DNA from 4 places in the Paenibacillus spongiae genome. Region 1 is predicted to be linked to each of the others. Evidence: riboswitches for the same ligand, from Rfam matches in the RefSeq annotation. Region 1 holds a riboswitch; each other region holds the start of a gene.

The links. A riboswitch is a leader RNA that binds a small molecule or an ion and turns the genes downstream of it on or off. The one in region 1 is predicted to bind cyclic di-AMP.
Positions count from the first base shown of each region.
Region 2: linked by a shared signal. The riboswitch ahead of L1F29_RS26410 (C40 family peptidase) and the one ahead of L1F29_RS17100 (C40 family peptidase) in region 1 are both predicted to bind cyclic di-AMP.
Region 3: linked by a shared signal. The riboswitch ahead of L1F29_RS15940 (KamA family radical SAM protein) and the one ahead of L1F29_RS17100 (C40 family peptidase) in region 1 are both predicted to bind cyclic di-AMP.
Region 4: linked by a shared signal. The riboswitch ahead of L1F29_RS08100 (TrkH family potassium uptake protein) and the one ahead of L1F29_RS17100 (C40 family peptidase) in region 1 are both predicted to bind cyclic di-AMP.

Region 1 covers NZ_CP091430.1:3,732,801-3,740,732, forward strand. The annotation lists gene L1F29_RS17085 (glycoside hydrolase family 32 protein) at 1-884, shown strand, start outside; gene L1F29_RS17090 (zinc dependent phospholipase C family protein) at 1,051-1,704, opposite strand; gene L1F29_RS17095 (DUF3105 domain-containing protein) at 1,926-2,492, opposite strand; cyclic di-AMP (ydaO/yuaA leader) riboswitch at 2,749-2,882, shown strand; gene L1F29_RS17100 (C40 family peptidase) at 2,884-3,357, shown strand; gene L1F29_RS17105 (D-alanyl-D-alanine carboxypeptidase family protein) at 3,697-4,917, shown strand; gene L1F29_RS17110 (BlaI/MecI/CopY family transcriptional regulator) at 5,087-5,509, shown strand; gene L1F29_RS17115 (M56 family metallopeptidase) at 5,506-6,354, shown strand; gene L1F29_RS17120 (TlpA family protein disulfide reductase) at 6,447-6,977, shown strand; gene L1F29_RS17125 (prolipoprotein diacylglyceryl transferase family protein) at 6,977-7,720, shown strand; gene asnB (asparagine synthase (glutamine-hydrolyzing)) at 7,798-7,932, shown strand, end outside.
Region 2 covers NZ_CP091430.1:5,845,248-5,853,179, forward strand. The annotation lists gene L1F29_RS26385 (extracellular solute-binding protein) at 1-339, opposite strand, end outside; gene L1F29_RS26390 (ABC transporter permease) at 425-1,339, opposite strand; gene L1F29_RS26395 (glycerophosphodiester phosphodiesterase) at 1,578-2,297, opposite strand; gene L1F29_RS26400 (VOC family protein) at 2,522-2,905, opposite strand; gene L1F29_RS26405 (hypothetical protein) at 2,931-4,547, opposite strand; gene L1F29_RS26410 (C40 family peptidase) at 4,777-5,244, opposite strand; cyclic di-AMP (ydaO/yuaA leader) riboswitch at 5,249-5,383, opposite strand; gene L1F29_RS26415 (disulfide oxidoreductase) at 5,453-5,863, opposite strand; gene L1F29_RS26420 (DsbA family protein) at 5,889-6,614, opposite strand; gene L1F29_RS26425 (ArsR/SmtB family transcription factor) at 6,728-7,096, opposite strand; gene L1F29_RS26430 (D-alanyl-D-alanine carboxypeptidase family protein) at 7,172-7,932, opposite strand, start outside.
Region 3 covers NZ_CP091430.1:3,478,571-3,486,502, forward strand. The annotation lists gene L1F29_RS15925 (toxic anion resistance protein) at 1-814, shown strand, start outside; gene L1F29_RS15930 (hypothetical protein) at 1,149-1,427, shown strand; gene L1F29_RS15935 (GntR family transcriptional regulator) at 1,477-2,103, shown strand; cyclic di-AMP (ydaO/yuaA leader) riboswitch at 2,304-2,440, shown strand; gene L1F29_RS15940 (KamA family radical SAM protein) at 2,534-3,724, shown strand; gene ehuB (ectoine/hydroxyectoine ABC transporter substrate-binding protein EhuB) at 4,157-5,056, shown strand; gene ehuC (ectoine/hydroxyectoine ABC transporter permease subunit EhuC) at 5,056-5,712, shown strand; gene ehuD (ectoine/hydroxyectoine ABC transporter permease subunit EhuD) at 5,716-6,390, shown strand; gene ehuA (ectoine/hydroxyectoine ABC transporter ATP-binding protein EhuA) at 6,387-7,232, shown strand; gene ectA (diaminobutyrate acetyltransferase) at 7,307-7,732, shown strand; gene ectB (diaminobutyrate--2-oxoglutarate transaminase) at 7,762-7,932, shown strand, end outside.
Region 4 covers NZ_CP091430.1:1,760,049-1,767,980, forward strand. The annotation lists gene uvrC (excinuclease ABC subunit UvrC) at 132-2,093, shown strand; gene L1F29_RS08095 (CPBP family intramembrane glutamic endopeptidase) at 2,172-3,785, opposite strand; cyclic di-AMP (ydaO/yuaA leader) riboswitch at 4,029-4,227, shown strand; gene L1F29_RS08100 (TrkH family potassium uptake protein) at 4,310-5,662, shown strand; gene L1F29_RS08105 (potassium channel family protein) at 5,680-6,339, shown strand; gene L1F29_RS08110 (LysR family transcriptional regulator) at 6,472-7,365, opposite strand; gene L1F29_RS08115 (succinate dehydrogenase cytochrome b558 subunit) at 7,589-7,932, shown strand, end outside.

The DNA.
Region 1 (7,932 bases):
ATTGGGAAGTTCGCGAACCATTCTGGGCTCCTCATTTATATTTCACTCATGAGTGCCCGGATCTGTTCCGCATAGGGGACTGGTGGTACCTCGTATTTTCAACTTTCAGCGATAAATGGGTTACCCACTACAGGATGAGTAAATCGCTTAATGGACCGTGGATAGCGCCTGCCGATGATGCTTTTGACGGAAGAGCGTACTACGCGGCCAAGACGTTCAGCGATGGCAGCAGGCGTTATGTTTTCGGATGGAATCCAACGAAGACGGAAGAGAAAGATGAAGGTCAATGGCAATGGGGAGGAAATTTGGTCGTTCATGAATTAATTCAGCATATAGACGGTACGCTGCAGGTGAAAATACCTGAACAACTCGATAAAGTCTTTAAACAGGAATTGCCTGTCCAACTTGCGCCGGGAATTGGCAAATGGGATATTGCTGGGAATACATTAAAGAGTGCTGCATTGGATTCTTTCTCATGTGCAATGACGGATGAACTTCCATCCTGCTGTAAACTTACTGCCACCGTTACCTTCGCGGAAAACACACGGAGCTGTGGGATGATGCTAAGGTTCAGTGAGGACTTGGAGAACGGTTACTATATTCGACTGGAACCGGATCGCAATCGAATCGTCTTCGATTGTTGGCCGAGAAGAGGGGACATGCCTCATATTGTTGAACTTGAGCGCCCCATCACGCTCATCCCGGATACACCTTATGAACTAAAAGTCATTATTGAAGATTCGATTTGCGAAATATACCTGGATGATCAAGTTGCATTGAGTACTAGGATGTATAATCATCAGCGTGGAAAATGGGGCGTTTTTGTTACGGATGGAGAAGCTCAATTTAGTCATGTAAAGTTATTGAGCGCACAAAGCGACTGACTCCATAAATATCAGCCAAGTTGTTTACGTTAATGGTTCAGACGGACCCAAGGCTGCCGATCCATGTCGGCAGCCTAATCTTCGTTGAATAATGAACTATCTTTCTTCGATCGTGAAGATTTTACTTCTCTATATCCCTTCGTAACTTGTCACGGCACTCTCCAACCTAAGGATGGGCGACTGACCATTCACGAGCAGAAGGCATCCGGTACAGGATGGCCGCCTGTTTCATATTCAGTAACCCCATGTCAACTGATGTCTCTATATAACCAACAATCTGATCAAACGTAAAAACATTAAGCTTTTCATTAATAACTTCCTTATCGTAATTCATATCGCCTAATACATATGGGATGAAGTTTTCAACATCTTCGGACGTAACTTCTTGCAAATTAAAGAATGTAGGTAGATAACTGAGCGTTTTTCTCAATTCATCTGTCATACAATAGTATTCTAATAATTTTCCATTCAGTAATCGGAAATCATTATGGTATAAATGATATAATTCATGATTAGCTTCCATTCTGTTTTTCAACCAAGAAAGATTAAAACCTTTCAGCCAGATATCATCAGCGATCAAATGTGTAAAGTATCCTAGTATATATTGACTTTCTACTTGCGAACGATATTTATGTAAAAATCCTTTATAATCAATGCTTCTTGAATAATCTTGTAATGCACCTTTAAAGAAATGCGATGAGTCTTTAGTCGATACGGCATCTGGAGCAATGCTTCCAAGTAAAAATAGTGTTCTATCTTCTATCGACAGACACTCTGCAATTCGATTGGCTATAATCAAGTGCATGATTCTTGAACCCATAATTCCCCTCACCCTTCAATAATTTCCTTAAAGTATCCTGACCGTTAGGTTAATCCGTTCCTTGTGTTATTCGAGATTAAGCAGATAATCCCTCCATAGATCATGGATCTAATAGTAACGATAGCACTAATACAGCAGAAGGATCCGACGCGGCGGATCCTTCTCACGTCACACTCATCGATTGAGCAAATGGGCAGCATTCCTGAGAAATACGAGTGCTTTCAATGATGATTTTTTCCTCTATATGCTTGAATAAACTTGGTTATGGAGTCTTTTTCGACAGTTTCAAGCCGGTCAATGCGTCCCCATCCTGTTAATGTGATCTTATTTTTCATTTCCGGATATGGATTTACAATCACGCCTTCCTTATAATGCTCTGCAATCGATTCCAATTCGGCAATAGAGGAGGAGTCCAATTGGTTATTGTAATAGATGACAATATCGCCATCTTCAAGGTTATGCACGAGCAGCTCCTTGGGTAACGGATCTTTATGGACTCCCCAAGGTGCAGTGGAAGCAACATGCTGGCCACTGGTAGGCGGATCGGAATTGTACGGTTTATGCGGTGAAGTCACATCGGGAATATGAGATTGATCGGACATAATGGTTACTTTCTCTCCTGGTGACGGTGGACGGAATGCAAAGGCGATAATGATAAGGGTTAAGAGCACGAATAGGCCTCCAAACAAGCCTACCCTTTTTATCATTTTTTTACGTTTCGCCTGTTCCCGGCGCATTTCAGCTCGGGCTTGTTTGGATTGCTGTTTGTTAGATTTGGTTTGGTTCAATAGCTTCGCATGCTCCTTTCCATTAAAATTACGATACGTAGTTCTTTTTATGAAATCGTATCATCTACGGATATAACAGCACAAGAGATTTTTCGGTTTGCTGTTCAGAACTAGCAATAAGATGAACGATATATAACCAAAGAGGGGCGGATATATGCTGTCCTTCTGGTATCCTTAATAAAATGAAAGGATTCTAATTTTTGCAAGGGAGGAGATCGACGAGAAAGAAAGAATTATACTACCTTGTGTAGTTTAAAAACAAACTTTGCCGAATTTTCTGTGAGAAAAACGGGGGAACCACGTTGGGTGAATTAATTCCAATGGTAAGGAATTATAGGGAACCTTCTACCGAACCTTCAGCTAACCTCGTAGGCACCGAAGGGAGAACATTTTGAAGAAAACAGTTATATCAATAGTAGGGGCGCTAGCCGTATTCACATCGGGCGCCGGAAGTGTATTTGCAGATCAGCCGCAGCTGACCGCATCCGTCAATGAGGTCGTGGGTACACCATACAAATGGGGCGGTACGACTACAGATGGATTCGATTGTTCGGGTTTTATCCTGCATATATTCAAAACATTCGACGTTAAGCTTCCGAGAACGTCTAAGACACAAGCGAATGCCGGAGAATATGTGGACAAGGATAAGCTCCGTCCCGGCGATCTTGTTTTCTTTAATACGGATGGGAAAGGAATCTCGCATGCCGGTATATACGTCGGAAACGGGAAGTTCGCACATTCTTCCAGTAGTAAAGGGGTCCGAATAAGCGCCTTATCGGAATCCTATTACGAGAAAAGATATGTTACTGCCCGTCGTGTTGTGTCCGAAGAGGTCTATGATAGTATGACGACTGAAAAGCACTAGACGGTTCGTATTGTTAAAGGATAAGCCCGCGAATATCGCGGGCTTATCCTTTCAACCGGCTGCGCACTAATTATTCCTTCTCATTATTATTCATATCCATTTGTTCATGGTTCATGTTATTCATCTTATTCGAATTGTTATTCTTGTCATCGGATTCTGTGTTGCATCCGCTTGTCAGTAAAACAATGAGTAATAGTGTGCCACAAATAGCAAAGCGTTGAAAGATTTTCATATTTTGCTCACCTCCTATAATGGTGATTCAAAAAAATACTACGACAAGTAGTTGGATAAAGCAAGACAAATAAGTCTTCCTATTCAATCGATTGGAGGTCTATTACGATGCTCGGATCTAATAAAAAGCTGTCTTTCATTCCATACATGGTTTTGTTGTCTTTCTTTGCCGTGCATCCCATCTCAACAAAAGCCGAAGAAGGAATCTTGCAGCCCGATATTCATGCACAAGCCGCTGTATTGATCGATGCAAAGACGGGGAGTGTTTTGTTGAAAAAAAATGAAACCGATGTTTTGTATCCAGCAAGTATTACCAAGATTGTAACCGGTATTATCGCGTTAGAAACAGCAAAGCCATATGATCGGGTTACGGTTTCGAAGGAAGCCAGATATGAAGACGGAACAAGAGTTTATTTAAGTGAAGGGGAGCAGCAGAGCATGATTAATTTGATCTACGCTCTAATGATGAATTCAGGTAATGATGCTGCCACAGCTATAGCCGAGCATATAGATGGATCAAAAAAAGCCTTTGCTGAGCGAATGAATGCGTTTGTAAAAGAGAAAGCAGGCGCAACAAATACACAATTTCAAAATCCTCACGGCTTACATGATAAAGCGCATTATACAACTGCTCTGGATATGGCGAAAATCGCACAGTATGCCATGCAAAACGAAACATTCCGGAAAATCGTTGGGACAAAAACAAAGCCATGGGACGGAAACGAATGGGACTCCGATTTAGTCAATCATAATAAATTATTGTGGACTTATGAAGGCGCAACAGGAATCAAAAACGGATTTACGGATCAGTCACGCTTTACGCTTGTCGCATCTGCAAGAAGGGAGGATACGGAACTAATTGGCGTTTTATTGAAATCGGATTCGAAGGAGGCAACATTCTCGGATATGACTCATCTGTTCGATTATGGGTTTGAGAAATTTGAAACAAAACAAATCATCGATGCAAATCAAACCATGGTTTCTGAAGGTAAAGAGAATCCGCTCACATTTATTGCTAAGGAAGCGGCTTGGATTACCGTCAAAAAAACCGAACAACCAGAATTAAAAGTTGATTCAGATGGTAATCTGTGGGTGAGTAACGCAGCAGGGGGCCCTGAAAGAGCTGCTCGTTTAGTACCAGTCAAATTACCGCAAGTTGTAAACGATATCAGCGCTCCCCCTGTTAAACGACTTTTTGTCTGGCATTATTTGATTACATTCTTTTGGGCAGCCATGATCGGATTTTTAATCGTGATTGCCGCGGCTATCCGAAGAAAGAACAAGAGTGTGCAGACCCGAAACCAAGTAGATCTATTTCATGCACCTTGAAGATACCGGAGTAAACCATTACATCATTGATCCATTGGGTTATTGTCAATGAAATTTCATATAATTCATGTTGACGTGAGATATATTTAACAACTACAATCTGTAGTATAAATAAAGGGCATTAGCGGAAAATATAACGTGGTATGAGAGTTGGAAGGGATGGCTGGAAGTGAATGTACAGCGAATGAAACTAAGTGAAGAGGGTTTGAGAAGGTTTTTCGGTCCCCTTGAAGCCCAAATCATGGAGATCGTTTGGAGCCGCGGAGAGGTCATGATTAAGGAAGTTCAATCTTTACTCGGTGAAGAGCTATCATTTAACACCGTAATGACGGTATTAAATCGCCTTTCTGAGAAAGGACATCTGAAAAAAAACACAATTGGAAAAGGAAGAAACAGAATCAGTACCTTCCATCCGGTACAAAGCAAAGAAGAGTTTATCCAAGAGCAAACACGAATCGTAACGACGGAGCTTGTGCATGAGTATGGTGAAATCGTGTTAAATCATTTATTTGACGCCGTTCAACAGGCTGACCCTTCATTGAGGGAGTTGTTAGAGGCCCGAATAGATGAGTGGAAGCGAGACAAGCCATGAAACCTAGAAATTATCATATCGTGTTGTCGAGCATGATATTAATTAGTCTTTTTGTTTGGGGTCAAATGGCAATTTATTTACTTCATGAGCTATTTGGATTTGATCCTAAATGGGCCATATTGCAGTATTGTGTTGCAGCATTACAAGAACAATCCGTGTTACATCAGATAGTGCTTGTCCTTCTAAATGTAATGATAGCATACAGCTTCGGAATGATCTTGTGGCTGATTGGCAAACAGGCCATCCATGAGAGAAGATGGAACGTCAGATTACAGATGATTCGCCATAACCGATTGTCCAAACAATTCAATCATAAGTTTAAAAAGTGGGGGCATGAAATTATTGTAATCCGCCACGATTCAATAATTGCCTTGGCATTTGGTTCCCTTCGGCCGAGAATCGTGATTTCGACTGCTCTTCTCAACGAATTTACGGAACGGGAAATTGATGCTATACTGCTGCACGAGAGCGGTCATTGTCAAAATTACGATCCTCTTCGAATGCTAATGGTTAGGATCATGAAAGATAGCTTGCCCTTCATTCCCATCCTAAAACGATTGTCTCATTATATTGATGTTTGGGTTGAGCTGGAAGCTGACCATTATGCGGTTATGCATATGAAATCTCCGATTGATCTTGCAAGCGTACTATTAAAGTGCTCCCGATTAAGCCAGAGAACCGCGATCGGTATCGGATTCGCCGATAAGGCGATCAACTATCGCTTGCAGAGGCTAATTGAACCAAAGAAGAAAATCCGTGTACCCTTGCTCGATTTTATTCCGGTAACGATATCTTCGTTTATGATAGTAATTCTTAGCAGTATTGTAATTAGCGGCTGCACGTAAGCCGCTATCTTCTTGGATATTAGTACTACATGGTGTAGTGTTAATATTGCAACGATAATTGTGGGTTGGATGAACAGAGAGGGGGATTTCGCTTGCGAAAACAACTGCTGTTATTGATTGTTGTTACGGTATTAGTTATTTTAGCTATATTTCAACCGGAAGGAGGCAACAAAGAACAGACAGCAAGAATTGGCTATCAAGCACCGGGGTTCGAGCTGAAAGGACTTGATGGTTCGTTATATTCGCTTTCATCCCTCGGGGGCAAGCCCGTTCTCATCAACTTCTGGGCGTCCTGGTGCGGTCCATGTCGGGTTGAGGCGCCGGACTTAGTCCGTTTTTATAAGAAGTACAAAGATGAATTCGAAATCTACGCGGTTAATTTAACAGCTGATGATAGCCTTGAAGGAGCTATTTCATTTGCGGAAGAGTTTCAATTTAATTTTCCTGTGTTGTTGGACGAGAATGGGGCGGTTTCGAAGCTCTACAAGATCAAGTCTATTCCAACGTCTTATTTCGTTGATAGCAAAGGTGAAATTATTCATGTGACTACCGGTGTCGTGTCTCCAAAGACGCTAGAAAATTTGATTCAGCGCATGATAGAAGCTTCGAAGGGAGAGGCCTGATGGTAGATGTTTTGGAGTTAGGGCCGCTGATGATCCGTTGGACTTGGCTATACCTTATCACATCTGCTGTGATTGGCTTTTGGGTTATGAAGGTCGTACTTAAGCGCAAATCACCTGACAATTTGCCGATCATCGATGCTTTGTCATCAGGATTGATATTGGCTATCATTATTTGGAAAATTAGCCCTGCTTTTACGGAGCTGTCTTTACTAAATCAGCCTCTTTCTTTGATCATGTATCCAGGGACTCCTCTAGGCATCCAAATAGCGATCGCTGCGTTACTGTTGTACACGGCATATGCAATTTGGAGAAGTAAATTGGACTGGCAGGTAGCTATGGATACGTTGGCTGTAGGATGGTTAGCGGCTTCATTTGTATACCTGCTCTCGCATTGGCAATATGGCTCGCTGACAACCGTACCTTGGGGTATTACCCTTCCGGATCCTTCGCTGCGTTATCATCCGATCAATGTTTACATTCTTTTGTTGATGATTCCTCTTGTCTGGGTATTGCGCAGACTGGTTTTCGGGCAGGGGAGGGTGGCCTATTACGGCTTCATTGGATATGGGGTCATCGTTCTTCTGATATCATGGTTTGAATCAAAAATGATCGTTTCGATGGGATTATCGAAAGAGCAGATCATTGCAGTTTCATGCATTGCAATAGGTTTCATGACGAGGGCCGTTAATTACTTCATTCGGCGCAATTACTATAGCGAAAAAGATTCTTCAGCTTCATCTTGAACAGTCAGTCAGTTTCATTTTGCAATTTAATATGAAAAATAAACTACAATGTGTAGTTACGAGAGGGAATGCCTACTATGTGTGGAATCGCTGGTATTTTATTATTTGATGAGGGAACAGAGCCTCAATCCTCGACTGTGCAAAGAATGACCGCTGCCATGACTCATCGAGGACCGAACCAAAATGGAATTCAAGTTGTCGATCGGATTGGA
Region 2 (7,932 bases), 2.1 Mb from region 1:
CGAGGCAATCCCTGCAATCAAGCCGTCGATCGAGTGATCCGCTTTCATAATTTCGAGCTCGAGCTCGATGCCGGTCATATCTTTGATCTTTTGCTTAATTTCCACATTCATGTCCTCTGTGTAATCATCGGTGCCCATGAATACGAGACCTTTGATTTTGCGATCAGCAATCCAGGTAGCGGGTTTTCCGTCATCAGCCGGATTTTCCGCATTCTCGGTTTTGGTTCCGTTGTTTTCATTCTTGCCACCGTTTGCCGGCTCATTGTTCTTGGAGCAAGCCGTAAGCAATAACGCCAGAATAAGGAACACCGAGATATAAATTGACCCTTTCTTCCCCATGTACATACCCCTTTGCAAATGTTTTTATGAATAACGCCAAGTTAAGCGCTCTCACTAAGGTCTGTTCATTATGCTTATGGTATCGTTACCATACTGAGGTGTCTGAAATACGTCTGGAAAGCCGATTCGCCAGGACGACTAGAATAAAGCCGATCAGTCCTTGCATCAAGCCGACAGCGGTTGCATAACCGTATTGCCCTCCCTGCAGCCCTACACGAATGATGTAGGTGTCCAATATATCCGATAAATGCATGTTACCGGGCGTTCGCAGCAAGTACAGCTGATCGAAGCCTGCCGATAGAATGCTTCCAAGCGATAGAATGAATAGAATGAGAATCGTAGGCATGATGGACGGGATCGTAATATGCCAGATTTCACGCCACTTGCTGGCACCATCCATTCGCGCCGCCTCGTACATATCGGGATTGATCCCCGATATTGCCGCCAGATAAATAATCGAGTCCCAACCAATCGATTTCCATACATGGCTGCCAAACATGATTTGGTAGAAGTAATCCGGCTCCATTAAGAAATAGGTACTTCCGTCTCCGCCCATATTTGCGATGGTTTCATTGAGCAGCCCCGTATCCGGTGCTAACACTCGCTGAACTAACCCGACAACGACGACCCAGGATAGGAAATGAGGCAAATACGAGATGCTTTGGGCAACATTTCTGAAGAATTTGCCGCGAATTTCATTAAACATCAAGGCGAGTATAATTGGGAACGGTAAGTATAAGAACAATTTCATTCCGCTAATGATCAAGGTGTTTTTAATAAGATTCATACTCTGATAGTCATTAAAAAAACGTTCGAAGTACACAAACCCGATCCAGGGGCTCCCTGTGATCCCCAAATTGAATTTGTAATCCTTGAAGGCCAGCATCAGTCCCCCCATCGGGATGTAGGAGAAGATGATGAAGAACAGAAGACAAGGCAGCAGCATCAGGTACAAATAGCGGTGCAGTAAAATGCGTTTCCACAGTTTTCCGGTTAGCATAATTGACGGATCACCTTCTTGTGATGGAATTCAACTATCGGCATAAACGTCGGGGCGGATCTGTACAAAACCGCTCTTCATCTCCTCTCTCACAAATCATATGGTATCGTTACCAGAAAATCCATAAAAAAAATATGAAGATTGCGTTAACGCTTTCAAACGGCTGACCGAAAATAGAGGGAAGCGCTTTCTTAATGTGAATATCATAATATATTTGTTCCTGCCGGTCAATCCATTTCTATACGGAGCACCCTCGGATTACCTCTTGAAGCCGGATCGGCCGCCGCGTAGTAATCGCATTTACTCCCAGCTCGATCAGGCGCATCATCTCTTCTTGCTCGTTTACCGTATACACCCACACCGCCAAATTCTGCTCACGTGCCAGCTCCGTCACATCCGCATGACAGGTCCCGTATGCCATATTAAGCCCGAAGTAAGCGCCGTTCGAAGCTTCCTTGCAAATGCGGTTCGCGAAGGAAGCGTAGTCCGCAGCATCCTCCCGCGACAGGCTGTCGGGAGTATTCATCAGAACCTTAATATCCGGATAATGCTTCGTTATGCCATCCGAACAGCCGGTGATGAAGACGCGATCCTGCGCCTGATACTGCTGAACGAGAGCGATCGTCGGCTCAATGCCGGACGCATCCTTTACATCAAGGTTCAATTTCGCGGTATGAGACTGGACGTATCGGAGCACATCTTCCAGCCGGACAAGCTCGTGCTCCTCATAGGCAGCGGCTAGCTTCGCGCGATTTTCTCGCCGGTTAAGCTGCTCGAACGTGTACTCCCTTAGGTAAGGCGAATCGTCATGAAGCAATATTGCGGTACCGTCGGTAGTTACCCGAATATCGATTTCGACGATATCCGCCTTCATCTGAACGCCCTCCAGAAAAGAAGCGTATGTATTGTCCGGTGCCGTTCCGCAGCCTGTATGCGCCGCAACCATAGGCAGCTTCATCCTGCATCACCTTCCCTTTTCCCATAGCATACTTCTCCTGTACGCCATTATTTGGTTTCCTGCTGATCATAGCTCACTTACGTATCGTTCTGCAATGCCAATGTTAATGATACTTTCCGATTAGCACTCAACGGACGCATCAAACAACAACGGCAGAGCCCTTATCTGCAGGGCTCTGCCGTCAACTTTACATTTGTACTTCGGCATGCACAACAAAGCGCGGCTTAGCGCCGCGCTGCATTCAGTTCAATAACATTACGATCGGGATCAAGCAGAAAAATTTGCGCGAATCCGGTAATGCTGTCGCGATTAGCCCGATGCTCAATGCCATGCTGCCGCAGCCATTCGACGGTTTCGTCGAAATCGCCGACCCGGATGGCAAAATGGCCGTCCCGCGTGTCGATGCCGCCGGTTCGCTTCGTTTGTCCATCGTGTACGATCAAGTGCAGCTGTTGCCCCGTCTCGCCGACGGCAAACCACTCGCCGGGAAAGTCGAAGGGCGGTCTCGGTATCTCGCGCAAGCCGAGTATTTCCTTATAGAACGCCCTTGCCCGTTCGATGTCGCTCACGATCAGGCTCACGTGATGAATCGCTTCATGCTTTATCATCTGTCTAACCACCATCCTATTACCTTTATTGTTGTGCGATTTCAGCAAGATCGTCGAAATAACAAAGCCTCCGACCCTTATTATCGGCTGCTGCCACAGCGTCTCCCCGCCACTGGAACGTGAAAGCTTCCTCCCGGAATGGATAATGCTTCGTTTCGAGCGGCATTCGGAATCGGATCCGTATACGGTCGCCATCCTCCAATCCATGAAAGTACAGCCAGCCATCGGAGATGAGATACGCGGCGTCCGCATTATCGGTTGATATCGTCATGCTGCCTGCTTCCATCCAATCCGAGAGCCGCAGCCGGACCGGATGCTTACGTTTCACGAGAATCTCCATCACATCCTGATGGGTGTACGGGCTTTGGACCTCAATATCGGCATCGCTATGGTCAAAATGCAAGTTAATGCTGATCAATCCGTCCTTCTTCGTCACCTTGTCCCGATACGCTTCGCAAAGCCCGCCGACGCCGCCGCCCACGATGTCCCAGTTGAAGGAGATGACGTAATCCTTCTCGTATTCATGCCCGTAAGGACAAGGGAAGCCGAAGGCCCCTTTGGAACGGGAGGCAAGCTTATGGCGGTAATCGTGATCCGGACAGTCCGAATCGGGAATGAAGCAGGTGTCCAGCAGCTGGGAGGGCAGAAAGTGTGACCGTAAAATCCGTTCCGCTTGCTGGAAATAGCCTGCGTAGCCCGCTTTCCCCAGAATCAGACAGGTTTCCATCATATCCGACGTATTATTGATTTCGCCCCAGTGATCCTTGCGATGATAACTTTCGATGCACCAACCGAATTCCAATGCGATCTCCCGCAGCCCATTCTCCATGAAAGCAGAGACCCGGTCCAGAATCGAGCGGTCTCCCAACACCTCGCCCAGCTGCGCCAAGGAAGAGATCATCGCCGTTGTGGAGTGCGTATGGTCGCCGAATACGCGCACATCGTAATCGCCCCGCTCGTTGATCACATTTGCGAATGCATAGTCCTTGAGCCGGATCGCAAGCACCAGCGCTTCCTCCAGGCCGCATGCCTTATACAGCTTCACAAGAGGGCCGATAAATCTCCCGAATGAAATCGGGAATGTGCGCACCTCTCCGCAAGTGAACGTCGTGCTGCCTCCCGTGTCCAGGTGAAACCGTTCTTCCTCCCATTCCCCGGTAGTAAAATTAAAATACTTCGAAACCGTCTTGATAAACCGCTTCGAAATATCGAGCGCCTGCGCATCGTTTCGATATTTGATCAGTGCATACAACGCATGAGCCGCTTCCCGCAGGTTATGCAGATCACTTGTCTGCACGGGCTCGAAGGTATGCAGATCGATCAATTGAGGCATGCTCATCGGATGGCTGAAGGCCTTGTACGTGCACCGGGCAAGATTGTCTATGACCGATTCATCCAGTGGAATTCCCAGAGCATCCTCCGCATTCAATAATGCGTTCAGCCACCTGCCGGGGACATGGGAGATGGAGTAATTCGTAAAATGCGTATTCCCCGGTTCCGGCCCGCTCATCATATTGCCGAAATACGGAAGATCGTCATGCTGCGGATCGAACTGCTGCTGCATCGGATGACAGCCCTGCCGGATGGCAAGCTCTAAGTCTGCTGCGTTCACGTTCACCTTATTCGGATAATGAATGGCCATTGAATCTCCCCCAATGAATTATCAATTCGCTTGCAGAAAGCGCCTTCACTTGCATTCTAGTCGCATTAACGCTCTGCGTAAACTACTTTTATGGCGATATCTCTCTACCGCTCCAAAATCAAAATCATTCATCCGGCTTCACGCTTCTTGTTGCTTGCATCATTCGACATGGCAAAAAGACCGGATAGCCATCCGGTCTTTCCTTGTCGCTATGGGTTGAATCCTCTTCCTACTCGCTCTTCATGACAGATGCATACGTTTCGGAGGAGACGACACGTCTAGCCGTTACATAACGTTCCTTGTAATAGGAATCGGACAATTTACTAATGACGACCCCTTTGCTGCTGGAGGAATGGGCGAATTTGCCGTCCCCTACATAGATTCCGGCATGCGAAACGCCTTTGCCGCTCGTATTGAAGAATACGAGATCGCCTTCGCGGAGCTCGTCCTGGCTTACTTCAGTACCCGTCTCTGCTTGCGAGCTGGACGTTCTTGGGAGGTCTACCTTGAACTGATCGAAGATATAGATGATGAATCCCGAGCAATCAAATCCCTTCTCGGTCGTTCCGCCCCACTTGTAAGGCGTGCCGATCACCTGATCGATGGATTCGTTCAATGGAGTCTGTGCTGCGAAAACACTTCCTCCTCCTGCAAATATCATGACCCCTGCTACTAACGATATGAAAGCTTTTTTCAAACTGACTTTCTCCCTTCGTTGCCTACGAGGTTAGCTGAGGGGTTCGGTTGAAGGTCCCTATTATCTTCCTATTGAAGATCAATTCACCCAGATTGGGTCCCCCGTTTCTCCTTGCCGGAGAATTAGGCATAAGTGTCATCCTGCATGCTCTAGAAAAGTAATTCGAGGATTTCCGTGTTTTTCCTCTTTATTATTTATTAGAATCCTTTCATTTTTCGGATTTTGTCAAAATCATGAGCACCGTAATGAGCGTGAACGCGATCAAGGCCAGGAACGGTATGGTGATAAAACCGAGCCAGTTAATATAATCGATATTGCAGGGAACGCCTTGCGTACAAGGCTTAATCGAAGCAAACCCCGGCACCTTCTGCTCCAAGTAATGGAACAGCGAGATGAAACCCCCGAAGATGGATAATGGCAGCACATACTTCTTAATGCTTGTCTCCGTATTATACGCTGCGATCCCCAAAATGATCGACAGAGGGTACATCAGAATGCGCTGGTACCAACATAATTCGCACGGAATATATCCGCGTATTTCGCTAAAATAGAGACTGCCGAGCGTTGCAACGACAGCTACGATCCAAGCCATGTACAACGTATATTCACGAAATTTCATCCTGCGCCCCCGCTATTCAAAATGGTTAGAGCTGTTCCTCGATGAGCTTGACGATTGCATCGTAATCGAACGGATTATCGAGTTTGACGTTATTGATCATGATCGTCGGCGTTGAGCTGATTTTAAAATCCTTCACGAGCTTCTCGTCCAGATCGACTTGCGTCTTCGCCGCGTCGGCTTCCATATCCGCCTTCATCTTATCGGTATCGATTGCAGGCTGGACCTTGCCCGCCACTTCCAGCACCTTCTCTTTGGTCAGCCAAGGTTCATCATGGTTGACTGAAGGCTGGGCGTCGAACAACGCTTTGTGGAACGGCCAGAAGGCATCCGGATTCTGCGCCAATACGGACTCGCTAGCAAGTGCTCCCACTCCCGACTCATTGTGGAACAGCACGTTTATATAGGCAAACTTCGCTTTGCCGGTCTCGATATAATCCTTCTGGAGCTTCGGATAAATCTGCTCTCCCCATAATTTGCAGGACGGGCACATGTAATCCCCGAATTCCACGATCGTAACCTTGGCATCCTGGCTGCCTTCCACCGGCTGATTCGTAATATCCGGTGTGCTGTCGAGCGCCACCGTCACCGGATCCTTCGTCGCTTGGTTCAATACAACCAGCAGGACGAACAATCCAACCAATATCGTCGTGAAAATGATTAAATTCTTAGGCCCCTTCTTCACCGGCGGTCTCTTGGAAGAACTCTTGGGAGCATGTCCTTTCGCAGCTTGTCCCTTCCTTGCTTCACCCATCTGTTACCTCTCTCCTCTACCCATTCTTATTTCTTTCGCTTGGCCTGCAGACTTAATAGCCATGCACTGGGCACGGCCGCCGTCCGCATAATAAGATGACGCTCCTGCTTGATTCAGTCATGCTTCAAATGCTGCAGGGTCTGCATGAAAATCTGCTCGACATGATCGTCATCAAGGGAGTAATACACGGTCTTGCCTACTTTGCGGCGCTTGACGATACGCAGATTGCGCAGGAAGCGCAGCTGATGGGACACGGCAGACTGCCCCATTCCAAGAACCACCGTCAGATCATGCACGCACAGCTCCGATTGAAGGAGCGCATGAATCAGCTTGACCCGCGTCGGATCGCCCAGAGCCTTGAACAAATCGGCCAGCTCGGAAGCCGCCTCATCGCCGATTAATTTCTCGCGAACATCTTGGACATCGGCTTCCGTCCCGCTGCACGGATCGTCGCATGCATCTTGTACCAGTTTTTCAGTCATATTGTCACCGTTATCCCTCGCATCTTATTTGAGAGCTATTATATCACAGAAAATGACGGGAGCACGAAGGTGTTCTTACCATTCTGGTGAACGATATTTCCTTTTTTTTCTATAGCGGAGGTAGGCAATAAATACGAGGAATGCATTCATAACCAGCCAAGCCATAAAAACGAAGATTAGCCAAAGATTCATCGGGTTTCCTGTCTCTTCATAAACTTGCTTGCCGCTCATCTGAAGAGGCTCGTCGTTAACACCGGGTTCAATCACGGTCATCTTCCCTGCCGCAATCATCCCCTTGGAGGTCTGAACCTGCACACTGCCGCTAGGCTCGACTCTTATGTCCGGTTGCTCGCCCCGGGGTGTAACCGCCCATATTTCTTCGGAAGCAACGAATGTGGGAGCTCCCTTCTCGGCTGGCTGGGGGTAGGACTCGCCGGCATCGAACAGCTTCTTAAGCTCGAAGCCCGCAAAGCCGTAATCCAGCAGTTTACGCATATCCGCATAAATCCCATTATTTGTTGGCGCTTTCAAAATAACGCCGATCAGCTCCATCTCGTCCCGCATCGCTGAAGCGACCAGCGTAAAGCCGGATGCATTGGTAAAGCCGTTCTTGATTCCGGTAGCGCCTTCATAGGTTCCAAGCAATTTATTGTGGTTGATAAGCTCTGATGTCCATTCCGCTCCCTTCCACGGGCGCTTCGTGGTTCCAACGATGGTTCGGAAGGTCTCGTTCTTCATCGCATATTGGGCAATATGCGCCATATCCAGTGCTGTCGTTACCTGCAGCGGGTCGGGGAGTCCGCTTGGATTGACAAAGTTTGTTTGCGCGGCGCCTG
Region 3 (7,932 bases), 250 kb from region 1:
GGATCCAAGCGTAGTCGACTTTGCTAAGAGAGGTTTCCTTGGCAAGTTATTCAATCCGCTCCGCGCTTACTTTCTCAAATATGAAAAGGCTGATGCAGTTATTGCGGATATCGTTGTTTCTCTAGATAAGGGGAAGATCACCCTCAAGAACGACAACACGACGCTGGAGATTGAACAGCAGTCGCTCCGGGATTTGACGAAAAAGCTTCAGAAGGAAATTCAGCTCGGTGTACTAATGGATGAGTCAATCGAATCGCAGATCGAAACGGCGAAACTGCGTAACGAAGACACTGACAAGATCCGATTCATCACCGAAGAAGTATTGTTTCCTCTACGGCAGAGGGTAATGGACTTGCAGCAAATGTTAGTTGTCAACCAGCAGGGAATCATGGCAATCGAAGTGGTCATCAGGAATAATAAAGAATTGATTCGAGGGGTAGACCGGGCCAAGAATGTTACGATATCGGCGTTGAAGATTTCCGTAACGGTTGCAAGTGCTCTCTATAATCAGAAGATCGTTCTGAGAAAGATCGAGCTCTTAAACCAAACCACGAATGAACTGATCGCCGGCACATCCAGAATGTTGAAGAATCAAGGGGCTGAGATCCACAAGCAATCGCTTGAAACGAGCATTTCAGTAGAGACGCTCAAAGAAGCCTTTACGGACGTATTGTCGGCACTGGATTCGATCAGTACTTATAAACAGGAAGCATTGCCGAGAATGCGTGAAACGATCACGCAGTTCCGGGAGTTGGCAGATGTTGGCGAGCAGCAAATTCTGCGTCTGGAGAAAGGTCATAAGTTAGGGCTGTAATATGTACACATGATCGGATAACGATTAATGGCATTAATGAAATACAGCTGAATCGAAAACTCGTTATGTGGGAATAAAGAGAGCCTAGCCGCGATCAGGCTCTCTTTATATTTCACTGAAAAGGCCATTCGTGGACATCCGTTGAACGTGACGGATGTCCAATTTCTTTCCTGTTCAAAATCAACAAGCTGAATTAATTACTGCTCCCAATGACGAAGCGACTTAGACAGATTGATTGAAGACTTGGAACATGGTAGTCTGATCATGAGGCAGCTTAATGCCGTGTAACGATACTTCTACAAATGAGTTTATTGCTGAGAGGAGCGAAACGTAAATGTCATTGATTTATACATACAATAAGAAGGTTATACAAATTGAGGAAACAAAGAACGAATCGGATTTTGAATTTGATATCAAATTTATTGAGGATAAATACATGGCAGGGATGAAGCAGATTCAGAAGGGCTTTGAAGAGAATAAAGTATACACCGATGTCTTATTCTATCCTTACGACAGTCATCACTACAGAATTATCGTACGTCAAGATTACTATGTGGATTTTGTTTTGGCGTTATTGAAACATCAACTATTAGTTAGCGTGGAGTGGAGTTAGTCTTGGCTCGAAAAATAGTAAATCACACGATAAGGGGAAAGACGAATCGATGCCGGAAACAGAAAAGGCAGGCTATAAATCGATAGCTCTTGATATCGCACAAAGAATCGTAAGCGGAGAATTTCTTGTATCCAGTAAGATTTCAGGACGTTCACTCCTGGCAGGGCAGTACCATGTATCTCCCGAAACCATTCGTAAAGCCATTGGATTATTGAGGGAAGAGAATATCGTATCCGTCTCTCAAGGGAAAGAAATCACCGTCTTGTCTAGTCACAACGCTTATGAATATATAACGAAACACGATTATTTGAAATCCGTGTATTCCCTTAAACAAAATTTGCAGCTCTTGCTTCAGGAAAAACTAGCCATAGATCAGAAATTTGAATCACTCCTTACGGAGATTATTGATGCTTCTGACCGGTTGCAAAATCTTAAACCGTATAATCCCATCGATCTAAAAATATCACCGCATTCACATGTGGTAGGGCAAACGATCGGCAATCTGCAATTTTGGCAAAATACGGGTGCTACCATTATCGCGCTGCGTAGGGGAACGCATGTCTCCATCTCGCCGGGACCGCATGTTGTGTTAAGAGAAGACGATATTCTGGTTGTTGTTGGAGATGAGAAAATTTTTGAAGTGACAGGGCAATTCATAAATAAGCCTCGAATATAATCAAAATCAATGGAGCGGCAGGGGAGGAGTCCCTTGTCTATTTTTTATTCCCTTTTCTTTCGCTCAACTAGTGCATGGTTAGCATTATTAATGTTTACTATTAATTTACAAACAACTTCAATATTATCAATAGGTTGTCAGAAGGAGAGGGATCTGTTATAGTTTAATTAGTCCATTTGAAGTTCTTGCTAGTACAATTTCATATCGAACTGCTTAATTTCCGATATTCCGGAAAGCGGGGGACCCATTATCAGGGGCGAATCGATCCATGAGGATCGTAGGGAACCATCTATCCCGAGTCCGTCAGCTAACCTCGTCAGCCTTAGATGGGTCATTATTCTCTGTAGAGCGATAAACTCTGCTTGTTTCTTGACCCGTGTTAATGGGTCTTTTTTTGTTGTCATAATACATTTTGAAGGAGGAGGTTCTTATGCCACAACCGAAATACATGACGGACATCGGCAAATTGACGAATATTCCGGAGAAAGAACGGGAGAAATTGAAGCTTATTACGGACAAGTTCGTTTTTCGAGTGAATGATTATTACTTGAATTTAATTGATTGGGATGATCCGAACGATCCGGTCCGTAAGCTAGTCATTCCAAATGAGGATGAACTTGGGGAGTATGGGCGATGGGATGCATCGGACGAAGATACGAATTATGTCGTTCCAGGATGCCAACACAAGTATAATTCGACGGCACTTCTTATTGTATCTGAGGTATGCGGTGCTTATTGCCGATATTGTTTTCGAAAGCGGCTTTTCCGTAATGACGTTAAAGAAGCCGTGTCGGATATAGAACCAGGCTTACAGTATATTGCACAGCATCCGGAAATCAGTAACGTTCTACTGACCGGTGGCGACAGCCTGATCCTTGGAACCGCGAAGCTGAAGATTATCCTTGAACGCTTAAGAGCCATTGAACACGTGAAAATCATTCGCCTAGGTTCGAAAATGCCCGTATTTAATCCGATGCGGATCTACGAGGACGAGGCGTTATTGGAGACGTTTAAGGAATATTCAACACCTGAGAAAAGAATTTATGTCATGGCACATATTAATCATCCGCGCGAGATCACTCCGGAAGCCATTCAAGGATTCACGGCCCTGCAGAAAGCGGGGGTGATTCTAGTAAACCAGACACCAATACTTCGCGGTATAAATGATGATCCGAAAATCCTGGGGGAGCTGCTCGATAAGCTGTCCGAGGCTGGGGTAACCCCGTACTATTTCTTTATCAATAGGCCAGTCGCGGGCAACAACGCTTTTGTTCTGCCTTTGCGGGAAGTTTACGATATCGTCGAGCAAGCTAAAGCGCTAACGTCTGGTTTAGGCAAGAGGGTTCGCTTGTCCATGAGCCATACCTCCGGAAAAATTGAAATTCTTGCTATCGAGGAAGGTAAGGCTTATCTGAAATATCACCAATCAAGAGACGGCCACTATGGCCGATTCATGATATTGGATTGCCCCGAACAGGCGACATGGTTCGATGACCTTCCGGGGAATGAGCAATATTGGAGAAAGCCTGTGAAAAAAACAAATGCGGTAGTTTCCGTTAACACACTAGCGGATATGCCTGCGGCATCAAGAAAAGTGAAGAGATTAAATAGCAACCATTAGTTTGAATCGTGACGCGACTTCTTTACGGGACGATCCAATCGATTGCAAAGGATGCCATTCATATCGTTCTGCTAGCCAATACAAACAAGTTATAATAAGCGAGCCTAAATGGGGTCGCTTTTTTATGTTTATCGAAATATAGCGATTTAGATCGATATTTTGTCATATATTATTAATTACATGAATTTAGATGCAGTTATCTTTAATTATCTCATATTTACTTAATAGGAAGCGATATATCTTCAAGTCGAACTGGGTAGTATTCGGGAGAATAGGGGAGGAAAAAGCTGGATGAGACTGGTCAGATCCCCATATCCTTGCTGAGCGGACCTGAGCTGACGTGAAGGGCTTATATCAAGGGTGAGCCTTATTGGTTACTCATGTTATGATCATTAACGTGTTCAATAACGAATCCGAAAGGAGTGAGGAAAATTGAGGAAATGGATTCATGCTGTTCTTTGCTTAATGTTGATCGGTTTCTTGATGGGATGCAGTTCAGATGAGGACAAAGCCAACGAAGGAACTAACACGAACGAACCCGCTGCTAAGGAGACAACATTAGCCAAAGCGCAGCGAGAAGGGTATATTACCGTGGGGTTCGCCAATGAACGACCTTATGCCTATGCTACACCAGAGGGCAAACTTACCGGAGAAGCTGTTGAGATCTCACGCAAGATCTTAACTAATCTAGGCATCGAGCAAATGGATGGCGTACTTACTGAATTCGGTTCTCTTATCCCGGGGCTCAAAGCCGAGCGTTACGACATGATCACGGCAGGTATGTTTATTACTCAAGAACGTGCGAAACAGGTGGCTTTCGCCAATCCGGAGTATAGCATAGGCGAAGCTATAGCGGTGAAGAAAGGAAATCCATTGAAATTACATAGTTATGAGGACATCAAAGCAAATCCTAAAGCTAAAATTGCCGTCATGGTCGGTGCGATCGAAGCGGATTACTTGAAGAGCGTCGGCGTATCCGAATCGCAAATCCTGTCGGTTCCGGATCAGCCTTCTGCCATCTCCGCCTTACAGTCCGGACGCGCCGACGCAATCACGATGACAGGTCCATCACTGCAGTCCATGCTAGAGTCCGCAAAGGATGATAATCTCGAGCGTGTCATGGATTTCGAACAACCGATCGTCGATGGTGAAAGCGTTAGAGGCTATGGGGCGGCCGTATTTCGCATAGGCGACGATGAATTCAGAGAAGCATTCAACGCGGAACTTGAGAAACTAAAGGAATCCGGCGAACTGCTAGAAATTCTAAAGACATTCGGATTTACAGAGCAAGAACTTCCGGGTGACGTTACGACAGAGGAACTGCTAAAGTAATGGAATGGCTATCACTGGATTTGCTGCCGCCCTTGCTTACAGGATTAAAGACCACGTTACTCTTAACTTTCTATAGTATTATCGTTGCTCTCTGCTGTGCCTTCCTAGCGGGGATTGGCCGATTATCGCGCTCTCCGATATTACGAGGCATCATCACGGCATATGTTGAAATCTTTCGTGGAACGTCGCTGCTTGTACAGTTGTTCTGGATCTACTTTGCGCTGCCGATGCTTCTGGATATACGGTTGTCAGCGATGACCGCAGCTGTCCTTGCCCTTGGGTTGAACTATGGAGCCTACGGTTCGGAAGTGGTAAGAAGTTCGATACTCGCAGTTCCCAAAGGACAAATCGAAGCTTCGATCGCCTTAAACATGACACCCTATCAACGGATGAGAAGGATTGTCCTGCCGCAAGCTTGGGCAATGATGCTGCCTGGATTCGGAAATTTACAGATCGAATTGTTAAAAGGAACTTCACTTGTCTATCTCATCACATTGATGGATGTGACCTATCAAGGAATAACGCTGCGCTCGTATGATATTTCCCGGACCCCTGCCATATTCGCGTGGCTGCTGATTCTATATTTTATAGTGGCATATGCGCTAACTTTAATCATTCGGCTCGCTGAACGCAAAGCAACCGCAGGGAGGGGATAGCCGATGTGGGATTGGCAATATGCAAAATCAATCTTACCCAAACTGCTGGAAGTGATCCCAACGACGTTGGCTGCTACATTTGCAGGTTTTATCATCGCTTGTCTGCTTGGCTTACCAATCGCGCTGGCCAAAAGATCTAGCAGCAAATGGATTTCTTTTCCGGTTATTGCAGTTACGGAATTCATTCGAAGCACACCGCTGCTCATTCAATTGTTCGTATTGGTTTTTGTCCTGCCGCAAAGCTTAGGCATCATCTTATCACCCTTTCTGGCCGGCATATTGGGTATGGGCATCCATTACAGTACCTACCTGTCCGAAGTATATCGATCCGGCATTGATGCTATTCCTAAGGGTCAATGGGAGGCAAGCATCGCACTGAATTTCAGCAAGACTCGTACATGGACCCGTATCGTGCTTCCGCAATCCATTCCTCCGACAATTCCCGTTATGGGCAATTATTTGATCGTCATGTTCAAAGAAACGCCTACCTTGTCAGCGATCACGGTTGTGGAATTGCTTATGACGGCGAAAGTTGTGGGCTCTGCGTCATTCAAATATGTCGAAGCGTTTACTTTGGTTGGTGTGATCTTCTTCCTGCTCAGTTATCCTTCCGCCCTTCTTGTCCGTGCGCTGGAACGACGTATGAAACGAAGAGAAAGGAGAGGTTTAGCTAGATGAGTCAGAATATTCGGAAAATAAAGTCGGACAAACCGATTGTGAGTTACAGGAAAGTAACGAAATCTTTCGGTGATCATACGGTTCTTAAAGAACTGGATTTGGATATTCTTCCGGGTGAGAAGATTGCCTTAATCGGACCTAGCGGTTCCGGCAAGACGACGATTGCACGTCTTCTAATGACCTTGGAAGCACCGACTTCAGGTACTATCGAGGTCGATGGCGAAATGTTGTGGCACATGCAGAGTAGAGGTAAACTGGTAGCCGCAAATGAACAACATTTGCATCAGGTACGCAGTAAAATAGGAATGGTCTTTCAGCATTTTAATCTATTTCCTCATATGACTATCCTTCGTAACGTTACAGAAGCGCTGGTCCATGTTCTTAAGATGCCCAAGGCCGAAGCTAAACAGCGAGCAATGGACATATTGGAGAGGGTAGGTTTGAAGGAGCATACAAACCACTATCCTTCACAATTGTCTGGCGGGCAGAAACAACGAGTCGCGATCGCAAGAGCACTTGTGATGCAGCCGCAAATCATGTTGTTTGACGAGGTAACTTCAGCGCTTGATCCAGAATTGGTTGGAGAGGTGTTGGATGTGATCAAGGGGATTGCCTCCGAAGGAGACATGGCTATGATTCTCATCACGCATGAAATGGATTTTGCCCGCGAAGTAGCCGATCGTGTCCTATTCACGGACGGAGGGGTCATTGTCGAACAAGGAAAGCCGAAGGAAATATTCGAAAATCCGGAAAGCCCCCGATTGCAATCTTTCTTAGCCCGATTTTTAAAGGGGCAATCCGATCATGAAGCCGATCATCGGATCGCGGCAGGTACAGAATGATACCTGCTGACAAGAATATAGAGGCAGTTCAATGTCGGCTTCCAAATATCGGCGATGGCGCGGAGATTTGGAGGATGGTACGGGATTGCGGTACGCTGGATCTGAACTCGCCGTATTACTATTTGACGATGAGCCAGTGGTTCTCGGAAACCTGCAGGCTTGCGGAGGATCGAATATTGAAACGCCTCATCGGCTTGTTGACTGGATTTCGACAGCCATCTAATCCCGATACCCTGTTCGTCTGGCAGATTGCGGTTGACAAACGTTATCAAGGAAGAGGGATTGCCCGGAAACTTCTCGATGAGGTGACAGACCATCCGGAAATAAGATACCTTGAGGCGACTATTGCACCTTCCAATCATGCCTCACGGCGTTTGTTTGCAAGCTGGGCTTCCTCAAGAGGCGCTTCTATCGTTACTTCTCCCGGATTTGACGAGACATGTTTTCCGGATGGGGAGCACGAGCGAGAAGACTTATACCGGATTGGTCCTATTAAGTAAGTTATTATAGATGGGAGGAATTGAGAAAAATGAATGATTTGATCCAGGTAAGCGATCGTTTGCAAGTGTTCGGGAATCTCGAGTCGAATGTAAGAAGCTACTGCCGTTCGTTCCCCGCGAAGTTTAAACGTGCATCGGGTCATCAGTTGTGGGATGCAGAGGGAAGATCTTATATCGATTTTTTTGCCGGCGCGGGTGCG
Region 4 (7,932 bases), 2.0 Mb from region 1:
AGTCGGACTATCGAATTTACAAATCCGAATCGAAAGCCAAATATGTGTTTAATTACCGGAGCAACAAGCTTCCAAGCACAAAGGGAATGAACAAATAGAATTGCGTTTCGCTTTTAGGGAGGGGGAGACGGATGGAAGAAGGCCAATTTACGGGCTTTGATGAAGGACGCAAGCAAGCGTCGGAACACATTCGCAACAAGCTGGCGCTGCTTCCCGATCAACCGGGCTGTTATCTGATGAAGAACGGGGAAGGAACCATCATTTACGTAGGGAAGGCCAAGGTGCTGAAGAACCGGGTCCGTTCCTACTTCAACGGCAGCCATAACGGAAAGACGCAGCGTCTGGTATCGGAAATCCGCGATTTCGAATATATCGTCACATCAAGCAACATGGAAGCGCTCATTCTGGAGTGCAACCTGATCAAGCAGTATCATCCGCGCTACAACGTGCTGCTCAAGGACGATAAGACGTTCCCGTATATCAAAATTACGAGCGAGAAGCATCCGAAGCTGGAGGTAACCCGCCGGATCGTGAAGGATAAGGGCAAATATTTCGGCCCATATCCGAATGCATTCGCGGCACAGCAGACGAAGAAGCTGCTGGACAGATTGTATCCGCTGCGCAAATGCAACACGCTGCCGGACAAGGTGTGCCTGTACTACCATCTTGGACAATGCGTCGCCCCTTGTGAATTTGAAGTCGAGCCGGGCACGTATGAAGCGATGGTTCATGAAATCACCCGGTTTCTCAATGGCGGACACGAGGAAGTCAAACGGACGCTCCAAGAGAAAATGGAGGCAGCCGCGGAAGCGATGGAGTTCGAGCGGGCCAAAGAATACCGCGATCAAATCATTGCGATCGATGCGGTAATGGAGAAGCAAAAAATTACGCTCACGGACGCGATGGACCGCGACGTATTCGGGTTCGCTACGGACAAGGGCTGGATGTGCGTGCAGATCATGTATATGCGCAAAGGGAAAATGATCGAGCGCCGTGCCACGCTATTTCCTTATTACGGGGAAGCTTACGATGATTTCATGACGTTCGTTACCCAGTATTATAGCGAAAATCCGGCGCTGCCGAAGGAGATCCTGCTGCCGGCGGCGCCGGAAGAGGCCGCCGACCAGCCGAAGGATGAACAAGTGCACGCAGATAAAGAGGCTTCGCTCCCCGATGTACCGGGTCCGGCTGCATCGGACATGAATGAACCGGATGACGGGGAAGCGGCCCCCGGCTCGGCAGGGGATGAAATTCGCTCCTCATTGCAGAAGTGGCTGAAGGTGAAAGTATTCATGCCTCAGCGCGGCCGTAAGCGGGATGTCGTCGCCATGGCGGTGGACAATGCCAAAGTGGCCCTGGACGAGAAGTTTCAGCTAATCGAGCGGGATGAGCAGCGGACCTCCAAGGCATCGGAGGGGCTGGCGCATGCGCTTGGCATGCCGGGTATCCGCCGGATCGAGGCATTCGACAACTCGAACATTCAGGGCACGGATCCGGTATCCGCGATGGTGGTCTTCACCGATGGAAAGCCGGACAAGAAGGAGTACCGCAAATACAAAGTTCGAACCGTACAAGGTCCGGATGACTACGAAACGATGCGCGAAGTGATCCGCCGGCGCTATGAACGGGTAATGAAGGAAGGGCTGCAGCTGCCCGACCTCATCGTCGTCGACGGCGGACGCGGGCAAATTTCGGCGGCGCTCGATGTGCTTGAGAATGAGCTGGGCCTTGACATCACAGTATGCGGAATCGTCAAGGATGCGAAGCATAAGACGGCGCAGCTGATGTGCGGCGATCCGCCGGTTATCGTTCCGCTGGCCAGAGACAGCCAGGAGTTTTATTTGCTGCAGCGGATCCAGGACGAGGTTCACCGGTTCGCCATTACTTTCCACCGCGAACAGAGGGGCAAGTCGATGATTGCGTCCCGCTTGGACGCGATTCCGGGTATCGGCGAGAAGCGGCGCAAAGCGCTGCTGAAGCACTTTGGCTCCATCAAAAAAATAAAAGAAGCCGAAATCGAAGATTTCCGGCCTCTGTCGATCGGCGAGAAGCTCGCCGCTCAAATTATAGAAGCGCTGAAGGAAGAGCCGTAGAACCAACGGGCTCTTCCTTTTTTGCGCTATCTAAGTAAATCCGAAGGGTTAAGCAGATGCGCATCCTTCGAAAACGGACTACAGCTTAATCTCTCTTACCGGCGTTCTGTTGTGCCGGTACCGGATAATCGCTGCGATTGGGATTGGCAGCACGATATAGATGACGCCCATGAAGATATTAACCGCTGATCCCATGAACATAAGAGAGATCGCCATCATAATGCTGTTGAATATCGCATGGGCGAAGATGACCGTGACCAGGCCGTAACGGAGAAAGACATAACTGAATGCAAGTCCGATTATGGTCAGCTCCAGCAGCCGCGTTGTCGCCGGGAAGATCGGGTACGTCACATGCCCCAGCGCCCAGATGACGGACGGAATGAGCGAAGCGACGAACGTATTGCGCAGCCATCGCTTCAATATGCCGATGCCGAAGAAACGGTATACAGCCTCTTCGGAAATGGCGGCGCACCAGGCGAGCAGAGGAAGCAGCCATGGGGCTGCGAAATTGTAGGGCGACTGGGTGACGTCCGTCGTCGACCAAGCTCCGGTTGCTTTCTCCAGTACGAGCAGGATGATAGTCTGCGCGCCAAGCAATATAAAGGCGGTCAAATAACCCAGCCACATACTGCGCCAGACATGCGTTCCATATCCGGGCTCTCCCATACGCGGCCATAAATTACGGCCCATCGCGCGCCATAAGCCATCGCCCGCGACAAGGGAGAAGTAGACGGCTGCGGCCATAACGACGGTGATGATACAGGTGATAGCGACCGCAACGACTGCATACCCGGCAGCATCCGGTTCCTCCCCAAAGCTGGCGATCAGCCCGTCGGTCATGTTCATGTTATTGACCAGGTAGAACGCGAGAAATAGGCCCGTCAATAACAATCCCCTCACGAATGACGTATGGCGGCGGTATAACACGCCGTATACGATCGCGAGGATAAAGAGGACGATCGACAGCAGAACGCTTCCGATTAGCGACAGCATCGATGCGAATTTGGACTGCTCGGTCACATAGGCTTCATAGTGGGCCGGCACGACAAAAGCCGGTTTATAGCCCGCGATAACCGTCTGCCCGCTGGAGGTTTCTTCCGTGCGGATGGACAGCTGCAGCTTGGCCTCGTCGAAGTCCTGGCCGCTGATGTACAGCCGGATCGTACCATCAGCCAGAGGTTTCTTGCCTTGCTGGATCGATTCCTTGGCAAATCCTTGACTGACGGCGAAAGCAATCGCGGCATCCATTGCCTTATCAGGGGGAGAGGCTATATGATTTTGCTCGCTGTAATGGTTCCAGGCGACGACGTCACCGCTTTCCATATGGACATAGACGAACAGTGTGCTCCCGTCAGGCAGACTTGCCGACACCTGATAGGTATCCGTCGGGAGTTTGGCGCCATAGCGTTTCTCGTAATCCGATAATCGCTGTTGTTTGGACAAATAGCCGTACAGCAGGCTGTTCGATTGATGAACCGCATGCGTGTTGTCCGGCACTTGATTAAACTGGCTCTGCGTAAAGGCAGAGGCGGCTCGCTCGGCCTCGCTTTTCTTAATAACCTGCTGGCTGCTCGTGCCAAAGAATGCGTCGGCGGTCACGGGTACGATTTGGACAACCAAATAGATGACGGCGCAAATGGCGGCAAACCACGAATACATCTTCCAATTTGGCTGCGTGTCTGTTAGATACATGAGCTCACCTCTTCAACGGTATGGATACGGCACAAGTAGGAAAATATACTTGTACCATAACATTCTATGCAGAAATTATCCATGTAACCGCTTATTTCGTGATGCGGACGAGATAATCGATGGAGAAAACAAGGATGACTTCGATTTTTGCCGTCCGCTACGGCTATTTGGCGCTTTTCGGTTCATTTTCTATATGTTTTCCGTTTGGTGTTTTTAATATCTGGCTTTATAATGGGGACGAATTGAATAGCTCAGCCGAATTTCTAGTCGAAAACGGGGGAACCAAATTGTTATCCGCTGCAAGCTGCCAGGACGGGGCGGGCATTGAACGGATCACAAGGGGTGAATTTTGCCGTCTGCGTCCACACGCAGCATGCGAATAGGGCTGCCTTTCCAGGCCCGAATCCGTCAGCTAACCTCGTAGGCTGTATGGAACAGGACTCATCGCGAACAGCATTGGGCATCCAGTGCTTTTTTTTGTGCCCAAAAATCAGGCAGAACTAAATATAGGGTGGAGGCTGATTGTGGTTTCACTGTTCAAATTGTCGCACTGGTCCCCGCCTCGCATCCTTGTAACGGGCTTCGCGCTCATCATCCTGCTTGGAGGCCTGTTGCTGTCGATGCCATTCGCTTCCGAAGCGGGCACGCGAACACCCTTCATCGACGCCGTGTTTACGGCAACATCGGCTACTTGCGTGACGGGTCTGGTTACCGTTGACACAGGCAGCCATTACTCGGCAGCCGGTCAGATCATTATCGTGACGCTTATTCAAATCGGCGGACTCGGCTTCATGACGATGTCAACCTTGTTCGCCATTATATTGCGGAAGCGGATCTCACTGAAGGAACGGCTTGTACTGCAGGAGGCGTTGAACCAGAGCAGCATGGAAGGGATTATTCGGCTCATTCGCAAAGTACTGCTCTATTCCTTGACGATCGAAGCCGTAGGAGCCGTATTGCTCGCCATCCGCTGGTCCTATGATATGCCGCTAGGCAAAGCGATCTACTTTGGGGTGTGGCATGCCGTGTCGATGTTCAACAACGCGGGCTTCGATTTGTTCGGGCAGTTCGGAACGCCGTTCGTCAGCTTTACCCGGTATGTGAACGATCCGATCGTCAATATTGTCGCCATGCTGCTCATCGTTCTGGGCGGCATCGGATTTATCGTCATGTCCGATGTCATCGACTTCCGGAACAAGAAGCGGCTGACGCTGCACTCCAAAGTGGTGCTATCCATGACGGGCGCGCTTCTTGCTATCGGGACGATCGTGATCTTCATCTTCGAATTTACGAATGAACACACGCTCGGAGCACTCGGCTGGGACGGCAAAATATGGGCGTCCTTATTTCAGTCGGTGGCTCCCCGGACGGCCGGCCCAAATACGGTCGACCTGACGCAGCTGCGGCAGGCCACTCAATTTTTTATCGTCATTCTGATGTTTATCGGGGCATCGCCGGGATCGACGGGGGGCGGAATCAAGACGACCACCTTCGCCACCTTGATCGGTGCGGTCATAGCGATGATTCGGGGGAAAGAAGATATCGTTATGTTCAAAATGAGGCTGGGGCGCGAACGCATCTTTAAAGCGCTGACGATTACATTGCTTTCGCTCGCCCTGGTCATATTTGTGACGATGCTGCTGTCGACGACGGAGGATCAGGCTTTCCTCAAAATTTTGTTTGAGACGACCTCGGCTTTCGGCACGGTAGGGCTGTCGCTCGGCGTAACGCCGGAGCTGACGATGTTTGGCAAGATAGTGATTTCACTCATGATGTTTACCGGACGGCTGGGCCCGCTCACGCTTGCATATGCGCTCGGCCCACGTACAGAAAAAGAACTGTTCCGGTATCCAGAAGGCAAAATTACGATTGGATAGGGAAGTAGGAGAAGCGGATGAAGACGAATCAATTTCTTATTATTGGTCTGGGGCGTTTCGGCTCGAGCCTGGCGCGCGAGCTGATCGAGCTTGACTACGAGGTGCTCGGCATCGACAAGGACGAGGAAGCGGTACAGGACATGAGCCATATTCTGACCCATGCCGTCGTGGCGGAGTCCACCGATGAAGAAGTGCTGCGTTCGCTCGGCGCCCGCAATTTCGATTGCGGCGTCGTGGCTATCGGCGACGATATTCAGGCAAGCATTCTGACCGCCATTCTGCTTAAGGATTTGGGCGTGAAGAAAGTAGTGGCGAAGGCGATGAGCGAGCTGCATGGGCGGGTGCTGGAGAAGATCGGCGTCGACCGCGTCGTATACCCGGAGCGGGACATGGGGATTCGGGTTGCGCATCAGCTTGTATCGCCGAACCTGCTTGATTATATCGAGCTGTCCAAGGAATATACGATCGCCGAGCTGGCGGTCCCCCGGTGCCTGAACGGCAAATCGCTGCAGGAGCTTAATCCGCGCGCGCGGTTCGGCTGCAGCATCGTCGCGATCAACAAACCGAGCGGCATCATCATCGCTCCCGCAGCGACCGACGTGCTTGCGGAGAAAGATATTATGGTCGTCATCGGAACGAACAATCAGATCGAGCAATTCGAGGAATCCGTTTCTTAATAATTCGCCAATTCATCTATTTAATGAAAGAAGCGGATTCAGATGTGAAAAATGGCAACAATAAAGGACAGGGCTGCGTTTCGCGGCTGCTGTCCTTTCTCATTATATTGGCAGGGAGTGCTTTGCCCGGCGCTAAGTGCGTTTATAAAAGGTAGACAGCTCTTCGACCCACAGCCGGACGGTCGGGCTAAGGCTTTCCGGTTCGGCATGGATGAGCGACGTTGTCCGCTTCGTTCCCTCAAGCTCGCGTATGGAGACGACGGTAAGATCATTGTCCGCCAGCAGTTGCGGCCGCAAATACGATTTCGGGAGCAGGGTTCCGGCCCGGCATGTATGGAGCAGCCTCAGTATCGCTTCGAAGGAATCGATCTCCATCCGAACGTCGGGGAGCAGCCGGTATTTCTCGAACAGCTCGTCGGTCAATATACGGTACCAGGTTCCCTTGGAGAAGAGAATCATCGGCATGCCGTTCAGATCGTGAATTTCAGGCAGCCCTTTCTCCATAATGAAATGATTGCGGGGCAGCACGAGAATAAGGTGATCGTCGAACAGCGGGATGCAGGTTAGCGACGGATCGTCGATTTGGGAGGCGACAATGCCGACGTCGGCTTTCTTCTCCCGGACAAGGGTGACGATTTCATGGGTCTTGCCGGTAATGGCCTTAATGTCCAGCTCCGGGCTCCGCTGCGTCAAGGCGTGAAGCAAGTCGGGCAATGTCGTTTGCAGCGTCGTTAGGCTGGCTCCGATCGTAAGCAGCGTACGGCCTGCGGCCTTGTATTCCGCAACCATCTGCAGGTAGCGGAGATGCTGCTGCCGTACCTCGACCGCGTATTCGTACGTCAGCTGGCCGATTCTCGTCAGCTCCAGCCTTTTGCCGATTCGCCGAAACAGCTCGACACCCAGCTCTTCCTCCAGCTTGGCGATTTTGCGGGAGAGTGCGGGCTGAGAGATATTGAGCAGCGTCGAAGCTTTATTCATGCTGGATTGATCGACGACGACGGCGAACAGGTTCAATTCATGGATCATCTCATGCCCTCCTCAGGCTGCTTATGCAAATAAGTTATAACTTTTAATCGATAATAAGCAATTCCATTATAAGCATAAAAGGAGTATGATGTGAAGTGTGGCTAAAATGTGTCATCTTATGTTGTTGACGCTGTAAAGGGTCGGGGGTACAATGAATCTTGGTGTCTTGACAAAATGTGACGGAAAAAGCTATCCACAGTATTGAAAGGAGAACGCAGATGTTATGAAAGGAAATTCGTACTTATCGCGCAAGATTCACTCCCTTCTAGGGGTGATCCCGCTCAGCTTGTTCATCGTTGAACATATGCTGACGAACTTTTCGGCTGTCGAAGGCGGGCCGCAAGGATTCAAGGACAGTGTAGCTTTCTTGAACGGGCTGCCGCTTGTCTTCTTCCTGGAGCTGTTCGGCATCTGGCTGCCGCTGCTGTTTCACGGCGTATACGGCTTGTATATCGCCTACCAATCGAACTTGAATACAGGACGCTTCCAATATGGGCGCAACTGGGCCTTTACGCTGCAGCGCATATCGGGCGTTATCACGTTCATCTTCGTATTCTGGCACTTGTA